2 linked regions of the Archangium violaceum genome follow. The protein of the gene in region 1 interacts with the protein of each later gene in a pairwise test. Links are inferred from orthologs where the notes say so. Each region holds a gene or a part of one and is shown on either strand. Other genes may lie near its edges. The genes, in order: selB and serC.

What was found.
Region 2: the proteins of selB (region 1) and serC interact in binary tests that used the Escherichia coli proteins (3 or more experiments, as listed by UniProt). The link is inferred for Archangium violaceum from one-to-one orthologs.

The regions. Positions count from the first base shown.
Region 1 is NZ_CP069338.1:5,528,768-5,535,975, reverse strand. Bases 4,090-7,001 are described here. They hold selB (selenocysteine-specific translation elongation factor), read right to left. Parts: upstream 6,548-7,001; coding sequence 4,631-6,547; downstream 4,090-4,630. Other genes in these bases: JQX13_RS23695 (phosphoribosyltransferase), read right to left, coding at 6,570-7,001; JQX13_RS55505 (ATP-binding protein), read right to left, coding at 4,090-4,634. Outside these bases: JQX13_RS23710 (sigma-54-dependent transcriptional regulator), read right to left, coding at 694-2,085; more of JQX13_RS55505, read right to left, coding at 2,127-4,089; more of JQX13_RS23695, read right to left, coding at 7,002-7,208. UniProt on the Escherichia coli protein: Translation factor necessary for the incorporation of selenocysteine into proteins. It probably replaces EF-Tu for the insertion of selenocysteine directed by the UGA codon. SelB binds GTP and GDP.
Region 2 is NZ_CP069338.1:7,830,237-7,845,395, reverse strand. What follows is about bases 6,876-9,714. They hold serC (3-phosphoserine/phosphohydroxythreonine transaminase), read right to left. Parts: upstream 8,920-9,714; coding sequence 7,831-8,919; downstream 6,876-7,830. Other genes in these bases: JQX13_RS33635 (hypothetical protein), read left to right, coding at 9,635-9,714; JQX13_RS33640 (RNA polymerase sigma factor), read left to right, coding at 9,045-9,629; JQX13_RS33650 (chalcone isomerase family protein), read right to left, coding at 7,178-7,738; JQX13_RS33655 (kelch repeat-containing protein), read right to left, coding at 6,876-7,062. Outside these bases: JQX13_RS33670 (PA0069 family radical SAM protein), read left to right, coding at 107-1,141; JQX13_RS33665 (Ig-like domain-containing protein), read left to right, coding at 1,356-3,479; JQX13_RS33660 (M13 family metallopeptidase), read right to left, coding at 3,557-5,650; more of JQX13_RS33655, read right to left, coding at 5,836-6,875; more of JQX13_RS33635, read left to right, coding at 9,715-10,441; JQX13_RS33630 (caspase family protein), read left to right, coding at 10,441-12,090; JQX13_RS33625 (carboxypeptidase regulatory-like domain-containing protein), read left to right, coding at 12,090-13,172; JQX13_RS33620 (TolB family protein), read left to right, coding at 13,364-15,159. UniProt on the Escherichia coli protein: Catalyzes the reversible conversion of 3-phosphohydroxypyruvate to phosphoserine and of 3-hydroxy-2-oxo-4-phosphonooxybutanoate to phosphohydroxythreonine. Is involved in both pyridoxine and serine biosynthesis.

The sequences.
Region 1 (7,208 bases):
CTACCGGAAGCCAGCGGAGCCCAGGGCCCGAAAAGAAGGAAGCCCGGTACCCTCAGAAAGGGGACCGGGCCTCGGGTTCTTCTCAGGAAGCTCACCGGAAGTGCTGAAGGCGGTGGGGGGGAACCTCCTTCAGCCTCACTTCGACGTGCTCCGACTCCATGCTTTAGCACTCGCCATGCCAGCCCACCCTCGCCCCAATTGCCTCGTGTTTCCGGGCACTTGGCTCCCGGCGCCCTCCTCACGGTTTCAGCCCTGCATTGCAGCATTGAAATCCGCTTGCAGATCTGCAAACCGCCGCATTCTCCAGCCACAGCGGAAGCTGGCGAAACCCAGGGCCCAAAAAGAAGGCGGCCCGGTACCCTCAGGAAGGGACCGGGCCGCGGGTTCTTCTAAATTAAGCTCACCGGAGGCGCTGAAGGGGTGGGGGGGAACCGCCTTCATCGCCACGTCGATGCGCTCCGGGTGTAAGCCTTAGCACTCCCCATGCCACCGCGCCACGAGTCTCAGAGAGCAGTAAATTCAGGCACTTAGCATTCGGGTGCCCCCGGGGGCCGCTCATCCGTGCATTGCAGCCCTGCAATCTCCTTGCAGATGTGAAAATCCGCAATCATTTCAGGCGCTTCTGCTTTTCACGGCTGAATCCACATTGCATTCCTGGCGGGGTGTTCCTCAATCGACAGCCCCCGTACAACCTCAGTCCCGGTGCTCGCCCCCGAGCGGACGGAGGTTGAGACGCTTCATCTTCCGCCACAGCGTGGTCGAGGAAACGCCCAGCTCCTCGGCGACGCGGCCCAGGTCCATGCCGTGCCGCTCCAGGGCCTGGGCAATCGCCCGACGCTCGGCCTCCTCCACCGCTTCGGCCAGTGTGGGTATCTGCGTGCTGGTGTCGGTGTTGGAGGGAGCGGGTGGAGCCCCCAGGGAGCCACTGGCCGCCACGCGAGCGCTGGGGCGCAGGGGGAAGTCCTCGGGCAACAGCTCCTCGCCCTCGGCCAGGGCCGCCGCCTGCTCCACCAGGTTCTCCAGCTCGCGCACGTTGCCGGGGAAGCTGTAGCCCATCAGGTGCTCCACCGCCGCCGCCGACAGGCGCTTGGGATTCGGGCTGCGCGCGTTGGCGCGCTCGAGGAAGTGCTTGGCCAGGGCCGGCACGTCCTCCAGGCGCTCGCGCAGGGGCGGCACGCGCAACGTCACCACGTTGAGCCGGTAGTACAGATCCTGCCGGAAGCGCTTCTCCTGCACCTCCAGCTCGATGTCCCGGTTGGTGGCGGCGACGATTCGCACATCCACCTTCACGGGAGTGGACTCACCCACGCGCCGCACCTCGCCGTCCTGGAGCGTGCGCAGCAGCTTGGACTGGAAGGCGGGCGTCGTCTCCGTCACCTCGTCGATGAAGAGGGTGCCGCCGTCCGCCTCCTCGACGAGACCGCGGCGGGCCCGCACCGCGCCGGTGAAGGCGCCCTTGGCGTGGCCGAACAGCTCGCTCTCCAGCAGCGTCTCGGAGATGGCGGCGCAGTTGACGGGGACGAAGGCCTTGTCCTTGCGCCGGCTGTGCGCGTGCACCGCGCGGGCGACGAGCTCCTTGCCCGTACCGCTCTCGCCCTGCACCAGCACCGTGGCGTCGCTCTGCGCCACGCGCACCAGGCGCGACGTCAGCTCGCGCATGGCCGGACTGCCACCCACCAGCGCGCTCAGGCCGTGGCGCTCGTTGAATTCGCCGGCGAGCATGTCCACCGTCGCCTGCAGCCGGGCCCGCTCCAGCGCGCGCTCCACCCGGTAGCGCAGCTCGCCCTCCTTGAAGGGCTTGGTGACGTAGTCGAACGCCCCCTGGCGCATGGCCTCCACCGCGCTCTCGATGGAGCCGAAGGCCGTCATCATGATGACCTGCAGGCGAGGCGCCACCTCCAGGGCCTTCTTGAGGAGCGTGAGCCCGTCCATGGGCTCCATCTTCAGGTCCGTCAACATCAGGTCCACGCCGCCGCCCGATAGGGTCGTGAGCGCTTCCTCGCCATTGGCGGACTCGGACACGGAGTAGCCCTCGGAACGCAGGAGGAGCGCCGTGGTGGCTCGCATGTTGCGCTGGTCGTCCACGACCAGGATGCGACCGCGAGGGAGAGGAGTGGATGCGTCGTTCACGGCAGACTCGTCGGCTGGGTGAGGGGTAGACGGAAGGTGAAGGTGGTGCCACGGCCCGGAGCACTCTCCAGGGTCATCTCCCCGTGGTGCTCCTCGATGATGCGCTTGACCACGGCGAGGCCCAGGCCCGTGCCCTGGGCCTTGGTGGTGAAGAAGGGCTCGAAGACCCGGTGCACGAGCTCGGTGGGGATGCCGCAGCCCTGGTCCGCCACGTCGATGCGCAGCACGTCCCTGCTCCCCTGGGCCTCGCGGCGGGCGCGCACCTGCACCACCCCGCCCTGTGGCATGGCCTGGATGGAGTTGACCAGCACGTTGACGAGCGCCTGGCGGATGAGGCGTCGGTCCAACGGCACGCGGGGCAGGTCCGGCTCCACCTCGGCGGACAGGGAGATACGGAGGGTGCCGCCCTGCTGGGCCTGCGCGGCATCCACCGCGTCCTGCAGCACGCGGGGCACGTCCTCATGCTGCAGAATGGGTTCGCGCGGGCGGGTGTAGTCCAGCAGATCCCCCACCATGCGGTTGAGCCGGTCACTCTCCTCCGCGAGGATGTCCAGCAGCATGGCCGCGTCGCCGTCGGGCTTGAGCATGCGGCGCAGCGAGGCCACCGCGTTGAAGATGACGCCCAGGGGATTGCGCACCTCGTGGGCGACGATGGCGGACAGCTCGCCGAGCGCGGCCAGGCGCTCGCGCTTGACCATCTCCGCGCGGGCCGCGGCCAGCTCCGCGTAGGAGGCCCAGAGCGACTCGTAGAGGCGGGCGTTGGCGATGGCCAGGGCAATCTGCCCACACGTGGCCTCGGCCAGCTCGACGAAGGCGGGGGTGAAGGCGCGCGGCCGGCGGGTGTCGTCCAGCAGCACCACGCCGATGAGCTCCTCGCGCGAGGTGAGCGGCAGGCCCAGCAGGGCCTTTTCCTCGAAGCGGCGGACGAGCTCCCGGTCCTGCATCTCCGCGACCTTCGACAGGTCCGGAATGGCGACGGGCCGTCGCTCGCGGGCCACGCGCGCGGCGATGCTGATGGGATCGTCCACCGGAATCACCACGCCGCGGAAGAAGTCGCGGTGGGTGACGGAGGCGGCGGCGCCGCGCAGGACGCCCGCGTGCTCGTCGTGCAGCAGGATGAAGCAGTTGGAGACATCCAGCAGCTTGACGAGGAAGTCCGAGGCCACGTCCAGGATGCTGGCCACCTCCAGCGTGGCGGTGGTGGTGCGGGCCAGGTCCAACAGCAGGCGCGTGTCGGAGAGCTGCCGGGCGGACTCGATGCGCAGGCGCCGCTGATCCAACAGCGTCATCAGCAACTCGGACAACGTGCCCAGCAGCCGCAGGTCCGCCCCGACGAAGGGACGCCCCGGCGGACGCAGCACCTGGAGGAACCCTCGCGGATGGCCCCCATGCGTCAGGCGGATCGCCACGCCACAGCCCAGGCGCCCGCCCGTGGCCTCCAACAGCGCGCGCTCCTCGGCCTCGTTGGAGAGCACCGCGCCCCGGGCCGCCATCACGGACGGCGACAGGCCGCCCCGCTGCGCGGCGAGCACGTCCTTCAGCGCGCCGTCCAGGCCCACCTGCGCCGTGAGGACCAGCTCCCCCTCGGGCGACTCGGGCGCGTACAGCAGCACGGCCTCCGCGCCGAGCAACGAGGCCAGACGCGAGAGGAAGTCCTCGGGAGAGGGAGGCTCCGGCTGGGCGACGAAGCGCGCCGCCTCGGCCACGGCCACCATCTCCCACCGGCCCCGCTCCACGTCCGCCAGCAGCCGCGCGTCGGTGAGGGCGGCTCCCACCACCTTGGCGAAGAGCGACAGCACCGAGCCGTACGAGGGAGACAGCCCCGGCCCGGACACCCACAGCACCTCCGACAGCGTGGTGCCCAACGGGAGGTAGACGGGCGTGGACAGGCCCTGGACGGCGCCGAAGACGGGCCGGCCCTCGGACAGCGCCCGCAGCCCCAGCTCCCCGTCTTCCGGCGGTGGCGCTCCGTCCCGGTCGATGAAACGCTCCCCGTCGCGCGCCAGGAAGCGCGCGGAGAGCCCGGCGCCCGCGAGGCCCGCCAGCGCCACCCGCCGCACCGCATCCTCCGAGCGCGCCGCGACGAGCTCCGCGGACGTCTCCACCAGGCGCTCGGCCACCCCCAGCTCCGCCGGACGCTCGCCCAGCACCAGGAGGTTGATGAGCTGGGCCCGGCCACGCTCCTCCAGCTCCACCTCCTGCACGTAGGTCGCCACCTCGAGCATCCCCCCGCCCACCCGAGGCAGCAGGTAGCGCTGGGGGCCCGTCTCCTTCAGCGTCCCCTCCTGGCGTTGGCGGTAGCGCACCTCGAAGCGCGCCCGGTCCTCCGGACGAACGAAGTCCAGGAAGAAGCGGCCCTCCACCTGCTCCCGACCCAGCCCCAGCATCTCCAGGTAGGCCTCGTTCGCCACACGCACCCGGCCCTCGTGGGCCACGTACATGGGGTTACCGAAGGACTCGACGAGGGCCCGCAGGGCCGACTCGCTGTAACGCTTCGTCATCATGCGCGCCGCAGCACCCGCTTCTCTCCGACCCGCAGCGTCACCTTCTCGCGGTCGAAGTACTCCGAGAGGGGAATGACGAACTTCCGGCTCTGCCCGACCATTTCCTTGAAGGCCTGGGTGGAAATCTCCTTCTTCTCGCGAAGGTGGGCAACCAGCCGCTCCTTCAGCCCGGCCAGCGCCCCCACGTCGAAGAAGAGCTCCTCGCTCACCCGGACCACCCTGCCCTCCGCCACCGCCACCTTGAGCAACTCCTGCACCCGGGTGGCCGGCAACCGCAGCCGCTCGGCCAGCTCGTTGAGGGTGGGAGGCGCGAGCCCCGCCGCGGAGAGATCCGCCACCAGCCGGGTGCGCGCCGCGTCCTCGTCCAGCGACAGCGTGCGGCCACGCCCCTTGAGGCGAACCACCTCCTTCTCCACCTCCACCTTCCCTCCGTCCGTCAGCGACTGCACCACCCGGGCGAAGACGCGCGCGTCCAGCTCGCTGGAAAGACGCTGGCGCAGCTCCTCCCGCGACAGGCCCTCCCGCAGCGGCTCGCGCTCGTGGAAGGCCGCGAGCAGCGCCAGGGCACGCGCCCGCAGCCCCTCGAACACCTCGCCCGACAGGTAGAGGCGCCGCTCCCGGTCCACCAGCAGCACCGAGCCCCGCGCGCCGAGCAACTCCAGCGCCCGGGAGAGCACCCGGGGCACCAGCGCCGAGCGGGCGAAGAGCTCCTGTTGCGTGAGACCGCGGTAGCCCGCCTGGCGCAGCAACCACGCCACCTGCCCCTCCGGGCCCGCCTCCAGCAGAGGGGCCACCACCTCGGCACCTCCCTTGCGGCGGCGCGGTGGGGTGATGGACAGCACGCGCCCACCGGCCAGCGTGGCGCCACGGCCCGGCAGCGCGCGCGAGCCCCGGAGGATGAAGCGCTGGCCCGGCAGCGCCGCCATCGGCGCGGAGAGACGCAGCTGCGCGAGCGCCGTCTCACCCGGCTCCAGCTTCTCCAAATCCAACAACGCCACCGTGCACTCCACCTGCGCGGTGCCCAGGTGCAGCAGCAGCTTGCGGCGCCGGGGAAGCGACTCCTCGGCCGCGGGCAGCAGGCTCAACTCCACGTCCAGCATGGACGTCTCGGGCACCTCGCCGGCCTTCACCAGCACCATGCCGCGCGCGATGGCCTCGGGCTCCACTCCCGTCAGGTTCACGGCGGTGCGCTGGCCCGCCGCCACCTTCGGCACCGGCTCGCCATGCATCTGCAGCCCTCGCACGCGCAAGGGACCCGGCAGGCCCGGCAGCAGGGAGACGGCGTCCTCCACCGCCAACGTGCCGGACAGCAGCGTGCCCGTCACCACCGTGCCGAACCCCTTGATGGTGAAGGCCCTGTCCACGGGAAGGAAGGCCGGACCCTCGGAGGGACGCGAGGGCAGCCCCTGGGCGGCCCGGGTGAGCGCGGCGCGCAGCTGGGGCAGCCCCTCCCCCGTCCTCGAGGAGACGGGGACCACCGGCGCGCCCTCCAGGAAGGTGCCGCCCACCAGCGTGGCCAGGTCCGCTTCCACCAGCGCGCGCCACTCGGCGCCCAGCTCCGCCAGCAGGTCCGACTTGGTGAGGGCGATGACGCCGGCCTTCACGCCGAGCAACCGGCAGATGTCCAGGTGCTCGCGCGTCTGGGGCATCACGCCCTCGTCCGCGGCCACCACCAGCACCGCCAGGTCCACCCCGCCAGCGCCCGCCACCATCGCCTTGACGAAGCGCTCGTGCCCGGGCACGTCCACCACGCCCGCCACCGTGCCGTCATCGAGCGCCAGGTGCGCGAAGCCCAGCTCCAGAGTGATTCCCCGACGCTTCTCCTCCTTCAGCCTGTCGGTGTCGATACCGGTGAGCGCCTTGACCAGTGACGTCTTGCCGTGATCGATGTGCCCAGCGGTACCAATGATCATCTCGCCCCCGGTTCTCCCTCGACTAGGCCCCCGCCTTGTCCGGGTCCACGTCGAAGCGCCCGTCCTCGGTGACGGCTTCGTAGTCCCATGGGAACACGACGAGGGCATCGGTGGGCAGCGCGCAGAAGCTCGGGGCGAAGCCCCCCGGACGGGCCACCAGCGCCGCGGTATTCACCTCCCGGGCTCCCACCTTCCGGGCCAGGGCGGTGGCCAATTCCAGCGTGTCGCCGCTGGAGACGACGTCATCCACGATGAGCACGCGCTTGCCCTTGAGCTCGCGCGGCATCTCCCCGGTCAGCTTCGGCTTGGACGCGCCCTTGTCCCGGCTGCGGCGGCTGATGCGTACCGGAAAGAAGTCGCAGCCGAGCGCGCTGGACAGCGCCCCACCCACGAACACGCCCCCGTGCGCCACGCCCACCACGGCCTGGGGCTTGTAGGACAGGCTGATGGTGCGCGCGAGCATCTGCACCGCCCTGTCGAACTCCGCCCAGGACAGTTCCTGGATGCTCGTCTTCGAGCGCGACTGGTCACGCCCGGTGAGGTGACGCGGCGCCTCCACCTGGGGCGCGAGCACCACGTCCGATGGGATGGAGACGAGCTTCTCCACCTGCTTCTTCTGGGAGGGCGTTCCCTTCGCGCCCTTGGGTGGTGCCTTGGTGGG
Region 2 (15,159 bases), 2.3 Mb from region 1 along the record:
AAACAGGCGAGCAGGCATACCCGCTCGCTTCCTCAACCGTTCAGGTCGGGAGCTACCCGGCCAATCAAGCCTTGACTGAACGTTCTTTCAGTCACACTCTGAGAGCGTGAAACCCCGTCCCGTCTCCAATCCGCCCAACCCCTGGGACACCACAGCGGTGGAGTACCTGGAGGAGATTCCTCCCTCGAAGCTGGAAGTGCTGGAGGATCACAGCCGCGAGGTGCTGGGGCGCAACGACAGCCCGGACGTGGGCTTCACCTGGAGCGTCAACCCGTACCGGGGCTGCCTCCACGCGTGCGCGTACTGCTACGCCCGGCCCTACCACGAGTACCTCGGCTTCGGAGCCGGCACGGACTTCGAGACGAAGCTGGTGGTGAAGCCGCGCGCCGCGGAGCTGCTACGCGCGGCCTTCGAGCGCAAGAGCTGGAAGGGGGAGACGGTGGCCTTCAGCGGCGTCACCGATTGTTACCAGCCACTCGAGGCCTCGCTGCGGCTCACCCGGAGTTGTCTGGAGGTATGCGCCGAGTACCGCAACCCGGTGGGCATCATCACCAAGGGCCCCCTCATCGAGCGGGACCTGGACGTGTTGCGGACGCTCGCGCAAGAGGCGCGGCTGTCGGTGTACATCACCCTGCCCTTCCACGACGAGCAGGTGGCACGCGCCATGGAGCCGTACGTGGCCACGCCCCGGAGACGCCTGCAGACCATCGAGCGGCTGGCCGCCGCGGGCATCACCGTGGGCGTGGCGGTGGCGCCCCTCATTCCCGGGCTCAACGACGAGGACATGGCACGAGTCCTCACGGCGGCGCGCGAGGCTGGCGCCACCCGAGCCTTCTACACGCTGCTGCGGCTGCCCGGTCCCGTGCAGGCCGTCTTCGAGGAACGCCTGCGCGAGAAGCTCCCCCTACGCGCCGAGCGGGTGCTGCACCGCATCCGCGAGACGCGAGGAGGCCAGCTCAACGATTCACGCTTCAGCGTCCGCATGAACGGCGAGGGGCTCTACGCGGAGACCCTCCGCAAGCTCTTCGACACCATCGCTCGCCGGGTGGGTCTGCATACCACCTGGGCGATGGATGAGGCGGAGAAGGAGAGCCCCTTCCGTCGCCCCATGAAGCCGGGCACGCAGCTCAGCTTCTTCTGAACGTTCCCCTCCAAGGGGTCTGCGTAGGGATTCGAAGGCGGTCGGAACCGTCTAGAAGCGCGTACGGCCATCCGAACCTCAGGACGCTCGAAGGGAACAAGAAACCGGCGCCCAGGGCCTTACCACTGGGGGGACTTGACGTGACCCGACTGGCACGGCGAGTGCTCTTCGCTCAAGCGCCATGTTTCAACACCCCACGTATCGAGCGAACCCCATGAACCGACGACTCCTCACGACGCTTCTACCGATCTGCCTCCTGGGCAGCCCGGCCTGCATCGATGTCCCTGACATCGACCCACCGGGCCAGACGGTGGGCAACTTCTCCCTGTCCATCGACCCGAGTCAAGCCAGTGTCCTCCAGGGCGGCAGCCGGGGCATCCAGCTCTCGCTGAGTCGCAGCGGAGGCTTCACCGACAGCGTGACCGTCCAACTGATCAATCCTCCCTCTGGAATCAGCGCGCAGCCCGTCACGATCGGCGCTGACAGCACTTCCGCCACGCTGACCATCTCAGCAACGAGCAGCGCTGCTCCCGGTCCCAAGACGCTCACCGTGAGAGGCACCTCGGGGACGCTCGCGCAGGATGTCACCGTGTCCCTCACCGTGGCACGTCAAGGGGACATCCTCGTGCAGTGGGCGAGCCCCAGTCAGTCCAAGGCCTACGCGAAGGATTCCCTCCAGATTCAGGTGCTGGTCGAGGGAGGCACGGCCGATTCCGTCGACTTGTACAAGGGAACGGACTTCCTGACGCGCCTGTCGGGGCCCTCCTACCAGTACACCTGGGATACCAGCCAGGAGACCGAGGGCGAGTACCAGCTCACGGCTCGCGCCACGGTTGGCGGTGACACCTTCACCAGTAGCACCCGGACCATCGTGGTCGACCACACGGCGCCCAAGGTGAGCACGCGAGCACCGGCCCCTGGAGCCACATCCGTCTCGGTCCGAGACACCATCCAGGTAAGCTTCGACGAGGCGCTGAAGGCGTCGTCCGTGACCGACGCTTCCGTGGTGTTGAATACGGGGGGCGCATCGAACATCGCCAAGACGCTCTCGTTGTCGACGGATGGAAAGACGCTGACCATCAGCCCCTCGGCGCCGCTGTCACTCCCCGCCGATGTGTCCATCACCCTGGGCACGACCACGGCTCCGCTGATGGATCTGGCGGGCAACGTGCTGGTGTCCTCGTCCTCCTGGAACTTCACGGTGCCCACCTGGCTGCCGCTCGGTGGAGCCATCAGCGCGGTGACAGACAACACGCCCGCGGAAAACGTGGCCATGAAAGTGGGTACGGATGGCAACCCCGTGATTGCCTGGTCCGAGTCCGCTGGTGCCACGAAGAACATCTACGTCAGGCGATGGACCGGCACGAAGTGGGAGGACCTCGGAACCGCGATGAGTGCGGTCGCGGACACGGGTACGCATGCCGACAAGCCTGCGCTCACCCTGGATGCTTCGAATCGTCCCATCGTGGTGTGGCAGGAACTCACGGCCCCCTCTGGATCCGACAACCTGTATGGGCGGCGGTGGACTGGCACAACCTGGGATGCCCTACCCTCTTTCAACCTGGATTCAGCCACCTCTGGTGATAATGCATCCATTGTATTTGATAGTGTCGGCAACCTTCTCGTCTCCGCGACCCTGGTTTCAGGGGGAACCTTTGAGCGGGGACTCTTCCGCTTGATGCCCACTGCGAATAGCTGGGAATCGCTTTCGGGCAGCTTACCAGAAGGCTATACGCGACCGAAGGTCTCCACTCTAGCCACAGATGCCTCCGGAAACTGGTTCCTCGCTTTGCGTGTTCTCGATTCGGATGGTTCAAAAGGATACCAGTCCATCCCCGTTCTGAAAAAGGGACCTGCCACGAACTGGGCTCAACTGGGCGCTCCCGTGACAAGCCCGGCCAAGAACGGATGTGTTTCAGCATCTCTTGCCGTGGACGGCAGCGGCCAACCGTTCATCGCCTGGGAAGAAGGCGAAACACCTACGAGCCATGTTCACGCGGCATTCTGGCATCAGGACAGCTCGTCATGGCGGATGCTCAACACCACGGTCGACGCCAGTACGACATCGAACAAGGATCCTTCTCTGGTCTTGGATCACAGCGGGAATCCCATGGTCGCCTGGAGCGGTTACGCCTCTCCCGAGCAGTCCATCTGGGTGAGCCGCTGGAACGGAAGCACCTGGCAGCAAGTGGGTTCGAGGCTCAGCGCGGTCACGGGTCCCAGCACCTCTGGCTTCCGGCCGGCTCTGGGTCTCGACAAGAACGGCGAACCCCTTGTCGCATGGCATGAGTCCGACGGCACGGTGTCGAACGTCTACGTCTACCGCTACAACTATTAATCGCGGTCGAAGGACGAGGGCCGTGCCCGTTTCCAGGCACGGCCCTCGTCTTCAGTTCCGCGGTCTCGCGTGAAGCGCTACCAGACCTCGCAGCGCTGCGCGGCCGGGCGCACCATCTTCGCGCCTTCCTTGCACTGGAAGGCCTTCTGGAACTCCGGCAGGTTCACCACCGGCCCGTTCACCCGCCAGTACGGCGGCGAGTGCGGATCCACCACCGCCATCTGTCTCGCGAACGCGTCGCGGTACTTCGAGCACCACGACTGCGCGTACCCCAGGAAGAACTGCTGGCTCGGCGTGAACCGGTAGCTGTTCGCCTGCTTCGCCGCCTCCGGGTCCCTCGCCAGCCACGTCTCCATCGCCGCGTGCGCCAGCTTCAGGCCACCCAGGTCCGCCACGTTCTCGCCGAGCGTCAGCGCCCCATTCACCGTCAGCTCGTCAATCGCGGTGTAGCCGTCGTACTGCTCCTTCACGCACGCCACGCGCTCGCGGAACGCCTTGTCCGAGGCCTGCGTCCACCAGTCGCGCAGGTTGCCGTCCGCGTCGTACTGGCGGCCCTCGTCGTCGAAGCCGTGGGTGATCTCATGCCCCACCACCATCCCCATGGCCCCGAAGTTCACCGCCGCCGTCGCCTCGCGGTTGAAGAACGGAGGCTGGAGGATTCCCGCCGGGAAGACGATCTCGTTGAACGGCGGGTTGTAGTAGGCGTTCACCGTCGGCGGAGACATCAGCCACTCGGTCTTGTCCACCGGCTGGCCAATCTTGGCCAGCTGCCGCGCCTGCTCGAACTCCGCCGCGTTCAGGTACGAGCTCAGGAAGGAGCCACGCTCCACATTCAGCGCGTCGTAGTTCCGCCACGTGTCCGGGTAGCCAATCTTGTTGACGATCTTCCGCACCTTCACCAGCGCCTGCTCGCGCGTGGGCGCGTCCATCCACGTCAGCGTGTCCAGGTTGCGCTCGAAGGCCTTCTCGATCTCCACCACCATGTCCTGCGTGGTCTTCTTGCCATCCGCGCCGAAGGTCCGCGTGATGAAGGGCTGCGCCAGTGCCTCGCCCAGCGCCCCGTTGGTGAAGCGCACGCACTTCTTCCAGCGCGGCACGTCCTCCTTCGCCCCCGTCAGGTTCTGCGCGGTGAAGCGGAAGCGCTCCTCCTGGAAGCTCCTGGGCAGCGCCGGGATGACCGCCGTCACGTAGTGCCAGGTCAGGTACGGCCCCCACGCCGCGGGCTTCGTCGCCTTCACCAACCGGTCCACTTCGGCGAAGAAGGGCGGATGGCTGACGTTGAGCGCCTGCACGTCCTTGGCTCCCGCGGCCGTGAAGTACACGTCCCACGGGAAGGTCGCCGCGGTCGCCTTCAGGCCCTTGCGCTCCAGCCGGTGGTAGAGGTTCTTCGGCTCGCGGCGCTCCACGCGCGACAGCGAGGCCTTCGCCAGCGCCGCCTCCAGTTCCATTACCGACGCCGCGCTCTTCGCCGCCTGCTCGGGCTGCTCGCCCAGCAGCACGAAGATGTTCTTCATGTGCTCCACGTACGCCGCGCGCAGCGCCTTCGACTTGTCGTCATCCTTCAGGTAGTAGTCCCGGTCCGGCAGACCGATGCCGCCCTGATCCACCTCACCGATGACCTGGGTGGCGTCCTTGAAATCGGTGTTGGAGCCGAACCGGAACAGCGGGAACACGCTCCGCGCGTGCTGTGTGCCCACCACCTGGGCCAGGTCCCTGGCGCTCTTCACCGCCGTCAGCTTCGCCAGCTGCGCCTTCAGCACGGGCAGCGACGCCTCGAGCTGAGCCTCGTCCATGCAGGCGCCGTAGAAGTCCCCCAGTTTCTGCGCGTAGGGCGTCCCCTCGGCGGCCTTGCCCTTGGACGCAGCATCCAGGATGTCCCGGAGAATCTCCTCGTTGCGCGCCGAGATGGTGTCGAAGCCGCGCGACCAGCGCGGGCGATCCGCGGGGATCTCCGCGCTCTTCACCCAGTTGCCGCACGCGTACTCGTAGAAGTCCTCGCAGGGGTTCGCCTGCTCGTTGAGCGCCGCTGCGTCCAGCCCGGAAGGCAGCGGTTTCGTCTCGGCCACCGGCTGCTGCGGGGTGGGCGCGGACTGCGGCTGCGCGGGAGCCGGCTCCGCCGTCTTGCAGGCGGATACCAGGAGACAGCAGGCGGCAAGCAAGGCCTTTCTCATCCAGTATTTCTCCATGTGGGGCGTCGAAACGGGCCGCACCCTACTCGGCGGCTGGCGCCCTGCAACGTCTGGATGCGAGGGCCCTATGCACCCGTCCGGGACGGAGCACCGGACCGTCGAGGCCCCACACATACCGAGGAGGCCGGCCGCACTACATGGAACGAGACCCGGTCATCCCGGGTCGCTCATTCGCTGGCGCCAGGCCCGAACAGCTCCGCGGAGGCCGAATCGACCGTGCTGAAGCCACCCATCGTCAGCACACGGCCGTCCTCCAGCAGCGTGGACGTGTGGTCATAGCGCACCACACCCAGGTTGGCGGTATCCGCCCAGGTACGAGTGGCCGGATCGTACAGCTCGGACGAGGCGAGAATGCCGAACCAGTCACTGTATCCGCCCGTGACGAGCACCCGTCCATCGCTCAGCAGGGTGGCGGTGTGGTCGCGGCGGCCCGTGCTCAGGTTCGCGGCGGGCTTCCACGAGCCGGTGGCCGGCTCGTACAGCTCGGTCGTCTCCAGCGAGTGCGCGTCGTTCTCGCCGCCCGTGATGAGCACCCGGCCGTCCTTCAGCGCGGTGGCGGTGGGCAGGAGACGCGACCTCGAAGCCGAGCCCGTGAAGCTCCAGGTGCCGCTGGCCGGGTCATACAGCTCGGCCGCGTTGTTGAATCCGCCGACGACGAGCACCTTGCCTCCTCGCAGGAGCGTGGACGTATGAAGCCCTCGCTCCAGGTTCATCCTGCCGGTGGGGTTCCAGACGGGCACTGGCGGCGGCGACGGCTCCTCGAGGTCCGTCAGCACGAAGTCATCGATCTGGTGGTAGTTCTGGTCCAGGCCGATGCCGGAGGAAAACCCGACGCCGTCATAGGTGTAGTCCGGCGCGGCCATCTCGTGGCTGAAGAGCAGGCTCCCGTCGAGGTACACGGACACGGTGCCGTCCATGAAGCGCACCCGCCTGGAGTGCCACAGGGAGTCCTCGGTCCGGGGATCGTTCACGTAGGCGAGCTTGTTCGCGAACGAGTGGGTGCTGTTGGCGATCAGCCCGATGTAGCTGGCCGAGGGATCCCAATCCGGGTTGAAGTAATTGTCGATGACGATGCCGTAGCCCGGCTGGCTCACGTAGGCCGGGTTGAAGCCCAGGAAACCACCACCGGCAGGCGTGTACCCCCCCTTCTTGTAGAAGAGGAAGGCGAGTCCGTCCGCCCCACCCTGGTACCGGCCACCGATCCGATAACGGAACGAGGCCTCCCACTTGCGCGTCTCGAGCGGGGTCCTGGCCAGCATGTAGATGCCGCCGCCCGAGTAGCCGCCCACCCGGGTCAGGAATAAGGACTGGCTCGTGGCGTCATGGGTGGAGTTCGGGGTGCCACTCCGCAGCACCGTCCACTTCCCATGACACAGGTGCGTTGATGAATTCACACACCACTGAACGGCCAGAGGCTGACGCAGACAACGCGCGGGCCTGACCCCCCGCCGGAAGAGAGGGCCATCCCTCCCTCAGGGGAAGAGGGATGGGGGCTCCACTCCCAGGCGATTACTCCTTGCCCAGCATCCCGTCCTTGAGGCTGTCGTCGACCGGGCTCTTCCCCAGCCACACCGAGAAGAGCGCGTCCGAGAAGTCCTTGCCCTCCACAGAGATCTTCTGCCCCGCCTTGCTCTCGATGGTGGTCCCCTTGCCGGGCACGTACGTCAGCACCAGCTCGTCGCCCTTCTTCAGATCGGGGATCGCCGCGGTGAACGTGTCCAGCCGCTGCTGCAGCGCCGGCAGCTTGTCCTTCGCGTTCTTCTTGAAGCCATCCACGATGGCCTCGGTGATCGTCTTCTTGTCCAGATCGCGCAGCATGGACAGCCGCACGCGCTTGAGCTGATCCGACTCGATGACCTGCTGGGAGCTCCGCGACGGGTTCTGCAGGTACAGGCCGGCCGCGTACACGTTGAAGACGAGCTTCTTGCGCAGGCCCGCACCGTTGAGCTTCAACTCCTTGCCCTCGACCGTCACCGCGTCGGGGAACTGCGCTCCCGACACCTCCTTGGCGGCGGCGGGCAGCGCGAGCACGACGGCCATCACGACAGCGCACAGCGTGGCGTTCTTCATGACTCCTCCTGGAAGGGAAGGCCCCCAGGTCTAGTCAATCGAACGCCCCGCCGTCGACAGGTGGAAGGATGGCGCCGCGCGTCAGCGGCGCCCTATCCGTTCTTGCGGATGAACTCCTCCATGAAGGACACCAGCGTCCGCACGTTGTCCACCGTCACCGCGTTGTAGGTGGACACCCGGATGCCACCGGCGCTCCGGTGCCCCTTGAGGCCCACCATGCCCGCCTTCTTCGCCTCGGCCACGAACCGCTCGTCCAGCTCCGGGGTGGGCAGCTTGAAGACCACGTTCATGTACGAGCGCGACTCCTTCTCCACCGGCGCATGGTAGAAGCCCGCGTGCTTGTCGAGCGCCCCGTAGAGCAGCTCGCCCTTCTCCCGGTTCCACTTCTCCAGCTGTCCGAGTCCTCCCACCTGCTTCATCCACGCCAGCACGTTCCGGCACAGGTAGATGGCCAAGGTCGGCGGCGTGTTGTAGAGCGAGTTGTTTTCCGCGTGGGTCGAGTAGCGGAAGATCTTCGGAATGTCCTTGCGGCCGCGGGCGATGAAGTCCCCGCGGGCCACCGCTATCAGTACGCCCGAGGGGCCCAGGTTCTTCTGCGCGCCCGCGTAGATGAAGGCGAAGCGGCTCACGTCCATCGGCTTCCACATGAAGTCCGAGCTCATGTCCGCCACCAGCGGCACGTCCCCCACCTCGGGCCAGCGGTGCCACTGGGTGCCGTAGATGGTGTTGTTGCTCGTCATGTGGACGTAGGCCGCCTTCGGGTCCACCGTCAGCTCGTCCTGGCGGGGAATCCGCTCGTAGCGCTTGTCCGGCAGGACCGTGGTGCCGGCGATGCGCACCTTGCCCAGGTACTGGGCCTCCGCGTAGGCCTTCTCGCTCCAGACCCCCGTCATCAGGTAGTCCGCGCTGGCGCCCGGGGGCAGGAAGTTCATGGGCACCTGGGCGAACTGCTGCGAGGCCCCGCCCGTGAGGAAGAGCACCTGGTGGGTATCCGGGATGCCCAACAGCTCGGTGAGCAGGGAGATGGTCTCGGAGTGGACGGCGTCGTACTCCTTGCCCCGATGGCTGTGCTCCATGACAGACATGCCCGAGCCCTGGAAGTCGAGCAGCTCGTCCCGTGCGCGCTCGAGTGCGGGCAGGGGCAGGCCGGCCGGGCCGGGGTTGAAATTGATGACGCGCATGGTTGTGACCTCACGAAAGTGAACAACCGCGCGGCCATTCTGCCCCACGCTTCCCTCGGGGGAAGCAGGAAGCGCGGCGTCCGTCCACCGGCCAGCGTGTGGCCATTCGTCCTTCCGGAGGGTCCATGAGCCAGGTGGGTTCCTCTCGGGAACTGAGAGAGTGGGTGGTACGGGCGGCACGGGGGGAAGCGCCTGCATTCAGCGAGCTCTACCGACGCACCCGGCCCCTGGTGGCCCGGTTGACGTCCAGTTTCGCCCCGCTAGACCCGGACGAGGTGGAAGACGTGATCCAGGAGACCTACGTACGCGCGTTCAAGGCGCTTCCCCGGCTCAAGGAGCCGGCGGCCTTCGAGGCCTGGCTGCTGTCCATCGCTCGCAACCGGGCCCGCACCCGGCTGGAGCGCAAGGGCCAGACGCGCCGGATGGACGAGGAGATCTCCGATCCCCAGCCCGAGACGGTCTCCGTGGTGCCCGAGGCCCTCCAGCTGGAGCGGGACATGGCCGTGGTGCGCCAGCTCATCGACGAGCTGCCCGAGGGTGAAGAGAAGAAGACGGTCTACCTCTTCTATGTGGATGGCCAGCTGTCCGCCCGGGAGATCGCCGAGAGGCTTGGGGTGGGCAAGAGCGCCGTGACGATGCGCCTGGAGCGCTTCCGGGCCCGAATCAAGCAGGAGCTGCTCCGGCGCGTGCTCGCCGGACGCTGGGAGTGAGACGGATGAGACACCTGGATGCCGAAGCCCTGCGAGCCCTGACGGCCGGTGAGCCGGAATCGGTGGCGTACTTCCGCGAGCACCTCTCCCATCCGTGCGAGGCCTGCATGGACTTCCTCGCGAAGACACCCGGCCCCGGGCTGCTCGACGGCCAGGTGGACGCCCTGCTGCTCCACCTCGCGCCGGCCAGGCAGGAGGAGCCCCGTCTGGACGAGGTGGGTTTCGCCCGTGTCCGTCGCGGCCTGCGCGGTCCCACCCAGCCCTGGCTCAAGGCGGCGGCGGCGGCGGCGCTGGCGGCCGGCCTCGCGGGGCTCGTCGTCCTCACCCGCTCCCAGGCCCAGCCGCATGGGCAGCGGGCGAGCGACTGGAACGGAGTGAAGGGCGTGAGTCGGCTCGCCCTGGAGTTGTCCGTGGTGGCCCGCGAGCCGAGCGGAGCGCTGCACCGGATGGATCCGGGCGCCACCGCCTCGCAGCAGGACGTGCTGGTGCTGCGCTACCACGCCACCGAGGTCGGCGAGGCCCTCCTCTTCCAGCAGCGCGGTGGCGCGGAGCCCGAGTTGCTCGGCCGCTTCCCGCTCCAGGCCGGCACGCACGAGCTGGAGGGCCCCCAGGGCCTGGTGGGCATCAGCCTGGAGGGCGAGTCCGGGCCGCTCACCTTGTGGTTGATCGGTTTCCCCTCGGATCAGGCGCTCCCACCCGAAGAGGTACGCGAAGCACTCACCCGAGGCGACATGGAGGAGCGTTCCATCCTGGCCGTCAACCGGTTCGACCTCCACGTTGGCGGCGGTAAAGGGCAGAATCTCCGCCCATAGTGAGGCGATTCGTCATCACGCTGTTGGCGGTGCTCGCGGCCTGCGCGGGTCCGGGCTCGTTCGAGAAGGGCGACAAGGGCGGGCTCGTGTCCGTGAAGGTGGACGAGACCGCGCTCTCCAATGCCTACGCACCGCGGCGACTGGCCCTGTTGGTGGGCGTGTCGCAATTCCAGGACACGCAGTGGCGCGACCTGCGCTACTCCGGCAAGGACGCGGAGGACCTGGCCGCGGCGTTGAGGGATCCGGCGCGCGGCCACTTCGATCAGGTGCGTGTCCTCACCCGCCCGGAGGAGACGACACGGGCCTCCATCCTCGGCGCGCTCCGCCAGTTGCGACGGGAGGCCTCGCGGCCGGATGACGTGGTGGTGGTGTACTTCTCCGCGCACGGCACGCTGGCCCGCGACAGCAGGGGCGAGCTCAAGCGCTACATGGTCACCACGGACGCCGCATACCGGGCCATCCCCCAGACGGCGCTGTCCATGGACGCGCTGAAGTCCGAGTTCGACCAGCTGCCCTCGCGCCGCCGGCTGATGGTGCTCGCCACCTGTCACAGCGGCAGTGGCAAGTCGCTGCTTCCCCGCGAGCTGGAAGCCGAGCTGACCGGCATCAAGTCGGGCTTCTACGCGCGCCCCCTCGAGGAGTCGAGCCGCGCCTCCATGGTGTTCGCCGCGTGCGACTGGGGCGAGACGGCCCGCGAGGACGAGGGACTGAAGAACGACATCTACACCCACTTCCTCATCGACGGGCTCAACGGCGCCGCGGATCGCAACATCGACGGGGCCGTCACCGCCACCGAGGCCCATGACTACGCGCGCCGCCACACCTATGCCTTCACCGAGGGAAGGCAACGGCCCTCGGCGGAGATCCTGGAGGTGGGCGCGGATCCCGTGGTGCTCTCCGGCCGCATCGACCGGACGGGCCGCCCGGAGCTCTTCTCGTACCATCCCCGGCTGGACGGCTTCACCCTGAAGGTGGATGGGGAGACGCGCACGGAGCTGCCCGGAGGCACCGCCGTGACACCCGGCCGCCGCACCGTGGAGCTCACCAAGGGCGACGGCATCCTCATCCGGGAGGTGGTGGACATCGCCGAGGGCGAGCGGCTGCCGCTGGAGCGGCTGCTGTCCCAGGCCTTTCCGCGCCGCTCGCTGGCGCTCATGGGCGGCATGTTCTCCTTCGTGGACGCACGAAGCCGCGCCGAGCTGCTGCCCGCCTCGCCGGAGCTGGCGCTGGTGCTGCGCCTGGAGGAGCGTCCCCTTCCGGACCTGAGCCTCATCTTCGACGTGAGCGGAGGCCGGGGCCGGCGAAGCCTCGACCTGGGGCCCGACTCCCAGGTGCCCTTCCTCTACACCTCGCTGTCACTGGGGGCCGCGGTGCCCTACACGTGGCGGTGGGAACGCCTGTCGCTCTACGCGGGTCCTCGTGTGGCCGCGCTGTTCCTCCAGAGGTCCTTCCAGACGGAGGTCTTCACCGGGGCACAGCAGTACTTCACCTTCAGCCCGGGCGTGGTGGGCGGCGTGGTGTGGCGGCTGGGCGAGCGGCTGGAGCTGAGCTCCCAGCTGCAGATGATGGTGACGTACGTGGTGGTGGACGGACAGGGACAGGCCGTGGGTTTCACCGGCGGATGGGCCGGCGTGGGGTATCGCTTCTGATGCGCCAGAGCTTCTACAGCGTGCTGATGGCGCTCGCCCTCGTGGCGAGCGCGTGCGGGGGCTTCGACAACACTCCCTTCCGCACGGGGAACGTGCGCGGCCGCCTCACCGAGGCCGACCCGAATGTGGCTCGGGTCTCGCTGGTGGGCAACCCGGGCGTGAGCTGCACCGTGGAAGCGGACGGGAGATTCCTGCTGAAGCGTGTGCCGGCCGGTCCGAAGGAACTCTTCATCGTGGCCACCCAGAGCAAGGCGGTGCGTCTGCCGGTGGTGGTGCCCGGAGGCGGCTCGGCGCGACTGGAGGACGTGGAGCCGCGAGAGGCCGGCTTCCTGAATCTCCAGGTGAAGGCGCCCTCGCGCCTGGGAGTGGCCGGCGGGCGGGTGTCCGTGACGGGCACGCCCTTCGAGCAACTGGAGCTCGCGGACGACGGGGTTCTGCGCGTGGGTCCGCTCCCCGCGGGTTGCTACCTCCTGGAGACGTCCGTCTCCGGCTTCCGGGTGGACCAGACGGAGGCCTGCGTGGAAGAGCGCGAGGTCAAGAAGGTGAAGATCGAGCTCTCCAAGAAGGACGAGGACCTCGACGACCCCGATTGCGCCGTCGCCGGCTGCGAGCGCGGCAGCTACTGCCTCTCGGATGGCCGCTGCGTGGAATGCCTCTCGAATGACCAGTGCGCCCCGGGGCTCACCTGCCGGAACGAGCGGTGCGAGGGCCCCGGCGCGCCGTGCGCCCCATGTGATGGAGACTGGAAGTGCCGTACCGGTGCGAGCTGCGAGGTGCTTCCCGAGGGGAGCGCGGCCTGTGTCGCGCGGTGTGATGCCAGGGTGGGGTGCTCCCAGGGATTCACCTGCCAGGAGGGACGGTGCCTGCCCGCACCGGCCCAGCTCGCCGGCTGCACCGCGTACCAGCACATGGGCGCGCCGTGTGGCGGCGACGAGAGCTGCCGCGCTCGCGGCATCACGCAGGGCCTGTGCGTCGAGAAGACCTGCACCTATCGCTGCACCGCGAATACCGAGTGCCCGGAAGGCTTCGCCTGTACGCCCTCGGAGGCAGGCGCCCTCTGCCGCCCGAACCCGGCGCCGTGAATCCTTCCGCTCGCCGCCTGGCCGATCGCACGACAGGCGACAGTTCCTTCGTTGAGAATTGGCGAGAACTCGCGGCCCTCGCCCGCTCGGTGTAACCGCGTTTCAAGCTTTCGGTGGGGATGAATGCCCTTTAGGGCATACCCCACGAACGCCCGCGCCAGATGTCGGAAATGGCGTTACGCTCAGCGGCCATGTGGAAGAAAATCTGGCTACTCGGCGTCCTGATGACAGCGACCGCGCTGTCTGGTTGTTCCTCTTGCGGAAATAATGGGCCCGGAGGAGGAAACGATGGCGGTATCCCCGGTGGCGGTAACGCCACGCTGGGCGCGTTGACGATCGAGCCGGCCAACCCGGTCCTCGTCGTCTCCGGGAGTACGGGGGTCGTCCAGAACTTCAAGGTCATCGGCACCTTCACCGACGGTCACACGGAGGACATGTCGGGCCAGGCCTCCTTCACCATCGACGATACGCGGCTGGGAAGCTTCGGCGGCGGAACGAGCTTCACCTCGAGCGCTGACGTCGGCGGAACCAGCATCGTGCGGGCCCGGGTGGGCACCATGTCCGCCTCCACGCCCATCACGGTGAAGCTCGATCAGAAGGTGTCGGACACTCCGCCGCCCTCCTCGGGCCTGCCTCCGGTGCCCGCGGATCCGGGCTCGAAGTTCGGCGGGACGGTGGACACCTCGTACAAGCCGGAGATCGTCTACCCCAACAACGGCGTCCTGGTGCCGCCCAACCTGGGGCAGTTGGAGATCCACATCAAGCCGAACAACGCCTCCACCACGTTGTTCGAGCTCGCATTCTCCAACAGCATCACCGACGTGCGCGTGTACCTGCGCTGCTATCTGCCAGAGGGCCTCGCGCTGCCCACTGGCGTGAGCCGCGGCTGCATCTACACGCCCGCGGCGAATGTGTGGACGTTCCTGGCCGAGAGCAATCGCGGTAAACAGCCGGTGAAGCTCATCGTGCGCTCCACGACCGACTCGGGCGACGACAAGGTGGGCGTCTCCAATCCCATCGCCATCCAGTTCGCCCCCGACGAGCTCAAGGGCGCGCTCTACTACTGGACCACCAAGGAGACTGCCACCGGCGTGATGCGCTATGACTTCGCTGGTACCGGCGCCCAGGAAGCCTCGCCGATCCTGCTGAAGGACGACATCGACCCCGGCGTGAACTGCGTGGGCTGTCATGCCCTGAGCCGCAATGGCAAGAAGCTGGTGGCCGAGGTCAACGACCAGGATGACGGCCGGCTCGCCCTGGTGGACCTGGCGACCTTCAAAGAGGACAGCAAGGCGACCCTGGGTCCCGGGAAGCAGAGCACCTTCGAGTCATGGAACCCGGATGGCAGCAAGTTCGTCGGCGTCTTCGGCAACAGAGGCGCCACCGACTACGGCCTGCGTATCTTCAACGGAGATACCGGAGCCTACGAGGAGTCGATTCCTGGCACGGGTAACTCGACCAGCCCCGCGACCCACCCGGACTGGAGCCCGGATGGCCAGACGATCGCCTATACCTCTCCGAGCCATCATGAGTCGAACCAGCGCGGCTTCAAGGGCGCCATCAAGATGGTGACCCGGACGCCGAGCGGCTGGAGTTCCCCGGTGGAGGTGGTGCCAGCCCAGGCCGGCAAGCACCGTTACTACCCGGCCATCGCGCCCGACAACTCCTTCCTCGTGTTCAACGAGTCCACCTGCGAGATCGCGGGCGACGCGCACTCCACCTGCAACGGGGACACCGACAGGACCGCCATGCTGTGGGCCGCGAAGCTACAGGCTGGCGCGATGCGGGTGGAGTTGACGAAGGCCAACCAGGGCGGCGTGATGGACGGCTCCGAGACGAAGCTGACCAACAGCTACCCGAAGTGGAGCCCCTTCGTGATGCGCGGCCTCGGGGATGACAAGAGCCGGCTGATGTGGGTGACGTTCTCCTCCTCCCGCTTCTACGGCCTGCGCTCCCCGCCCCCTCCCTCCCGTGATGCGTCCGAAAA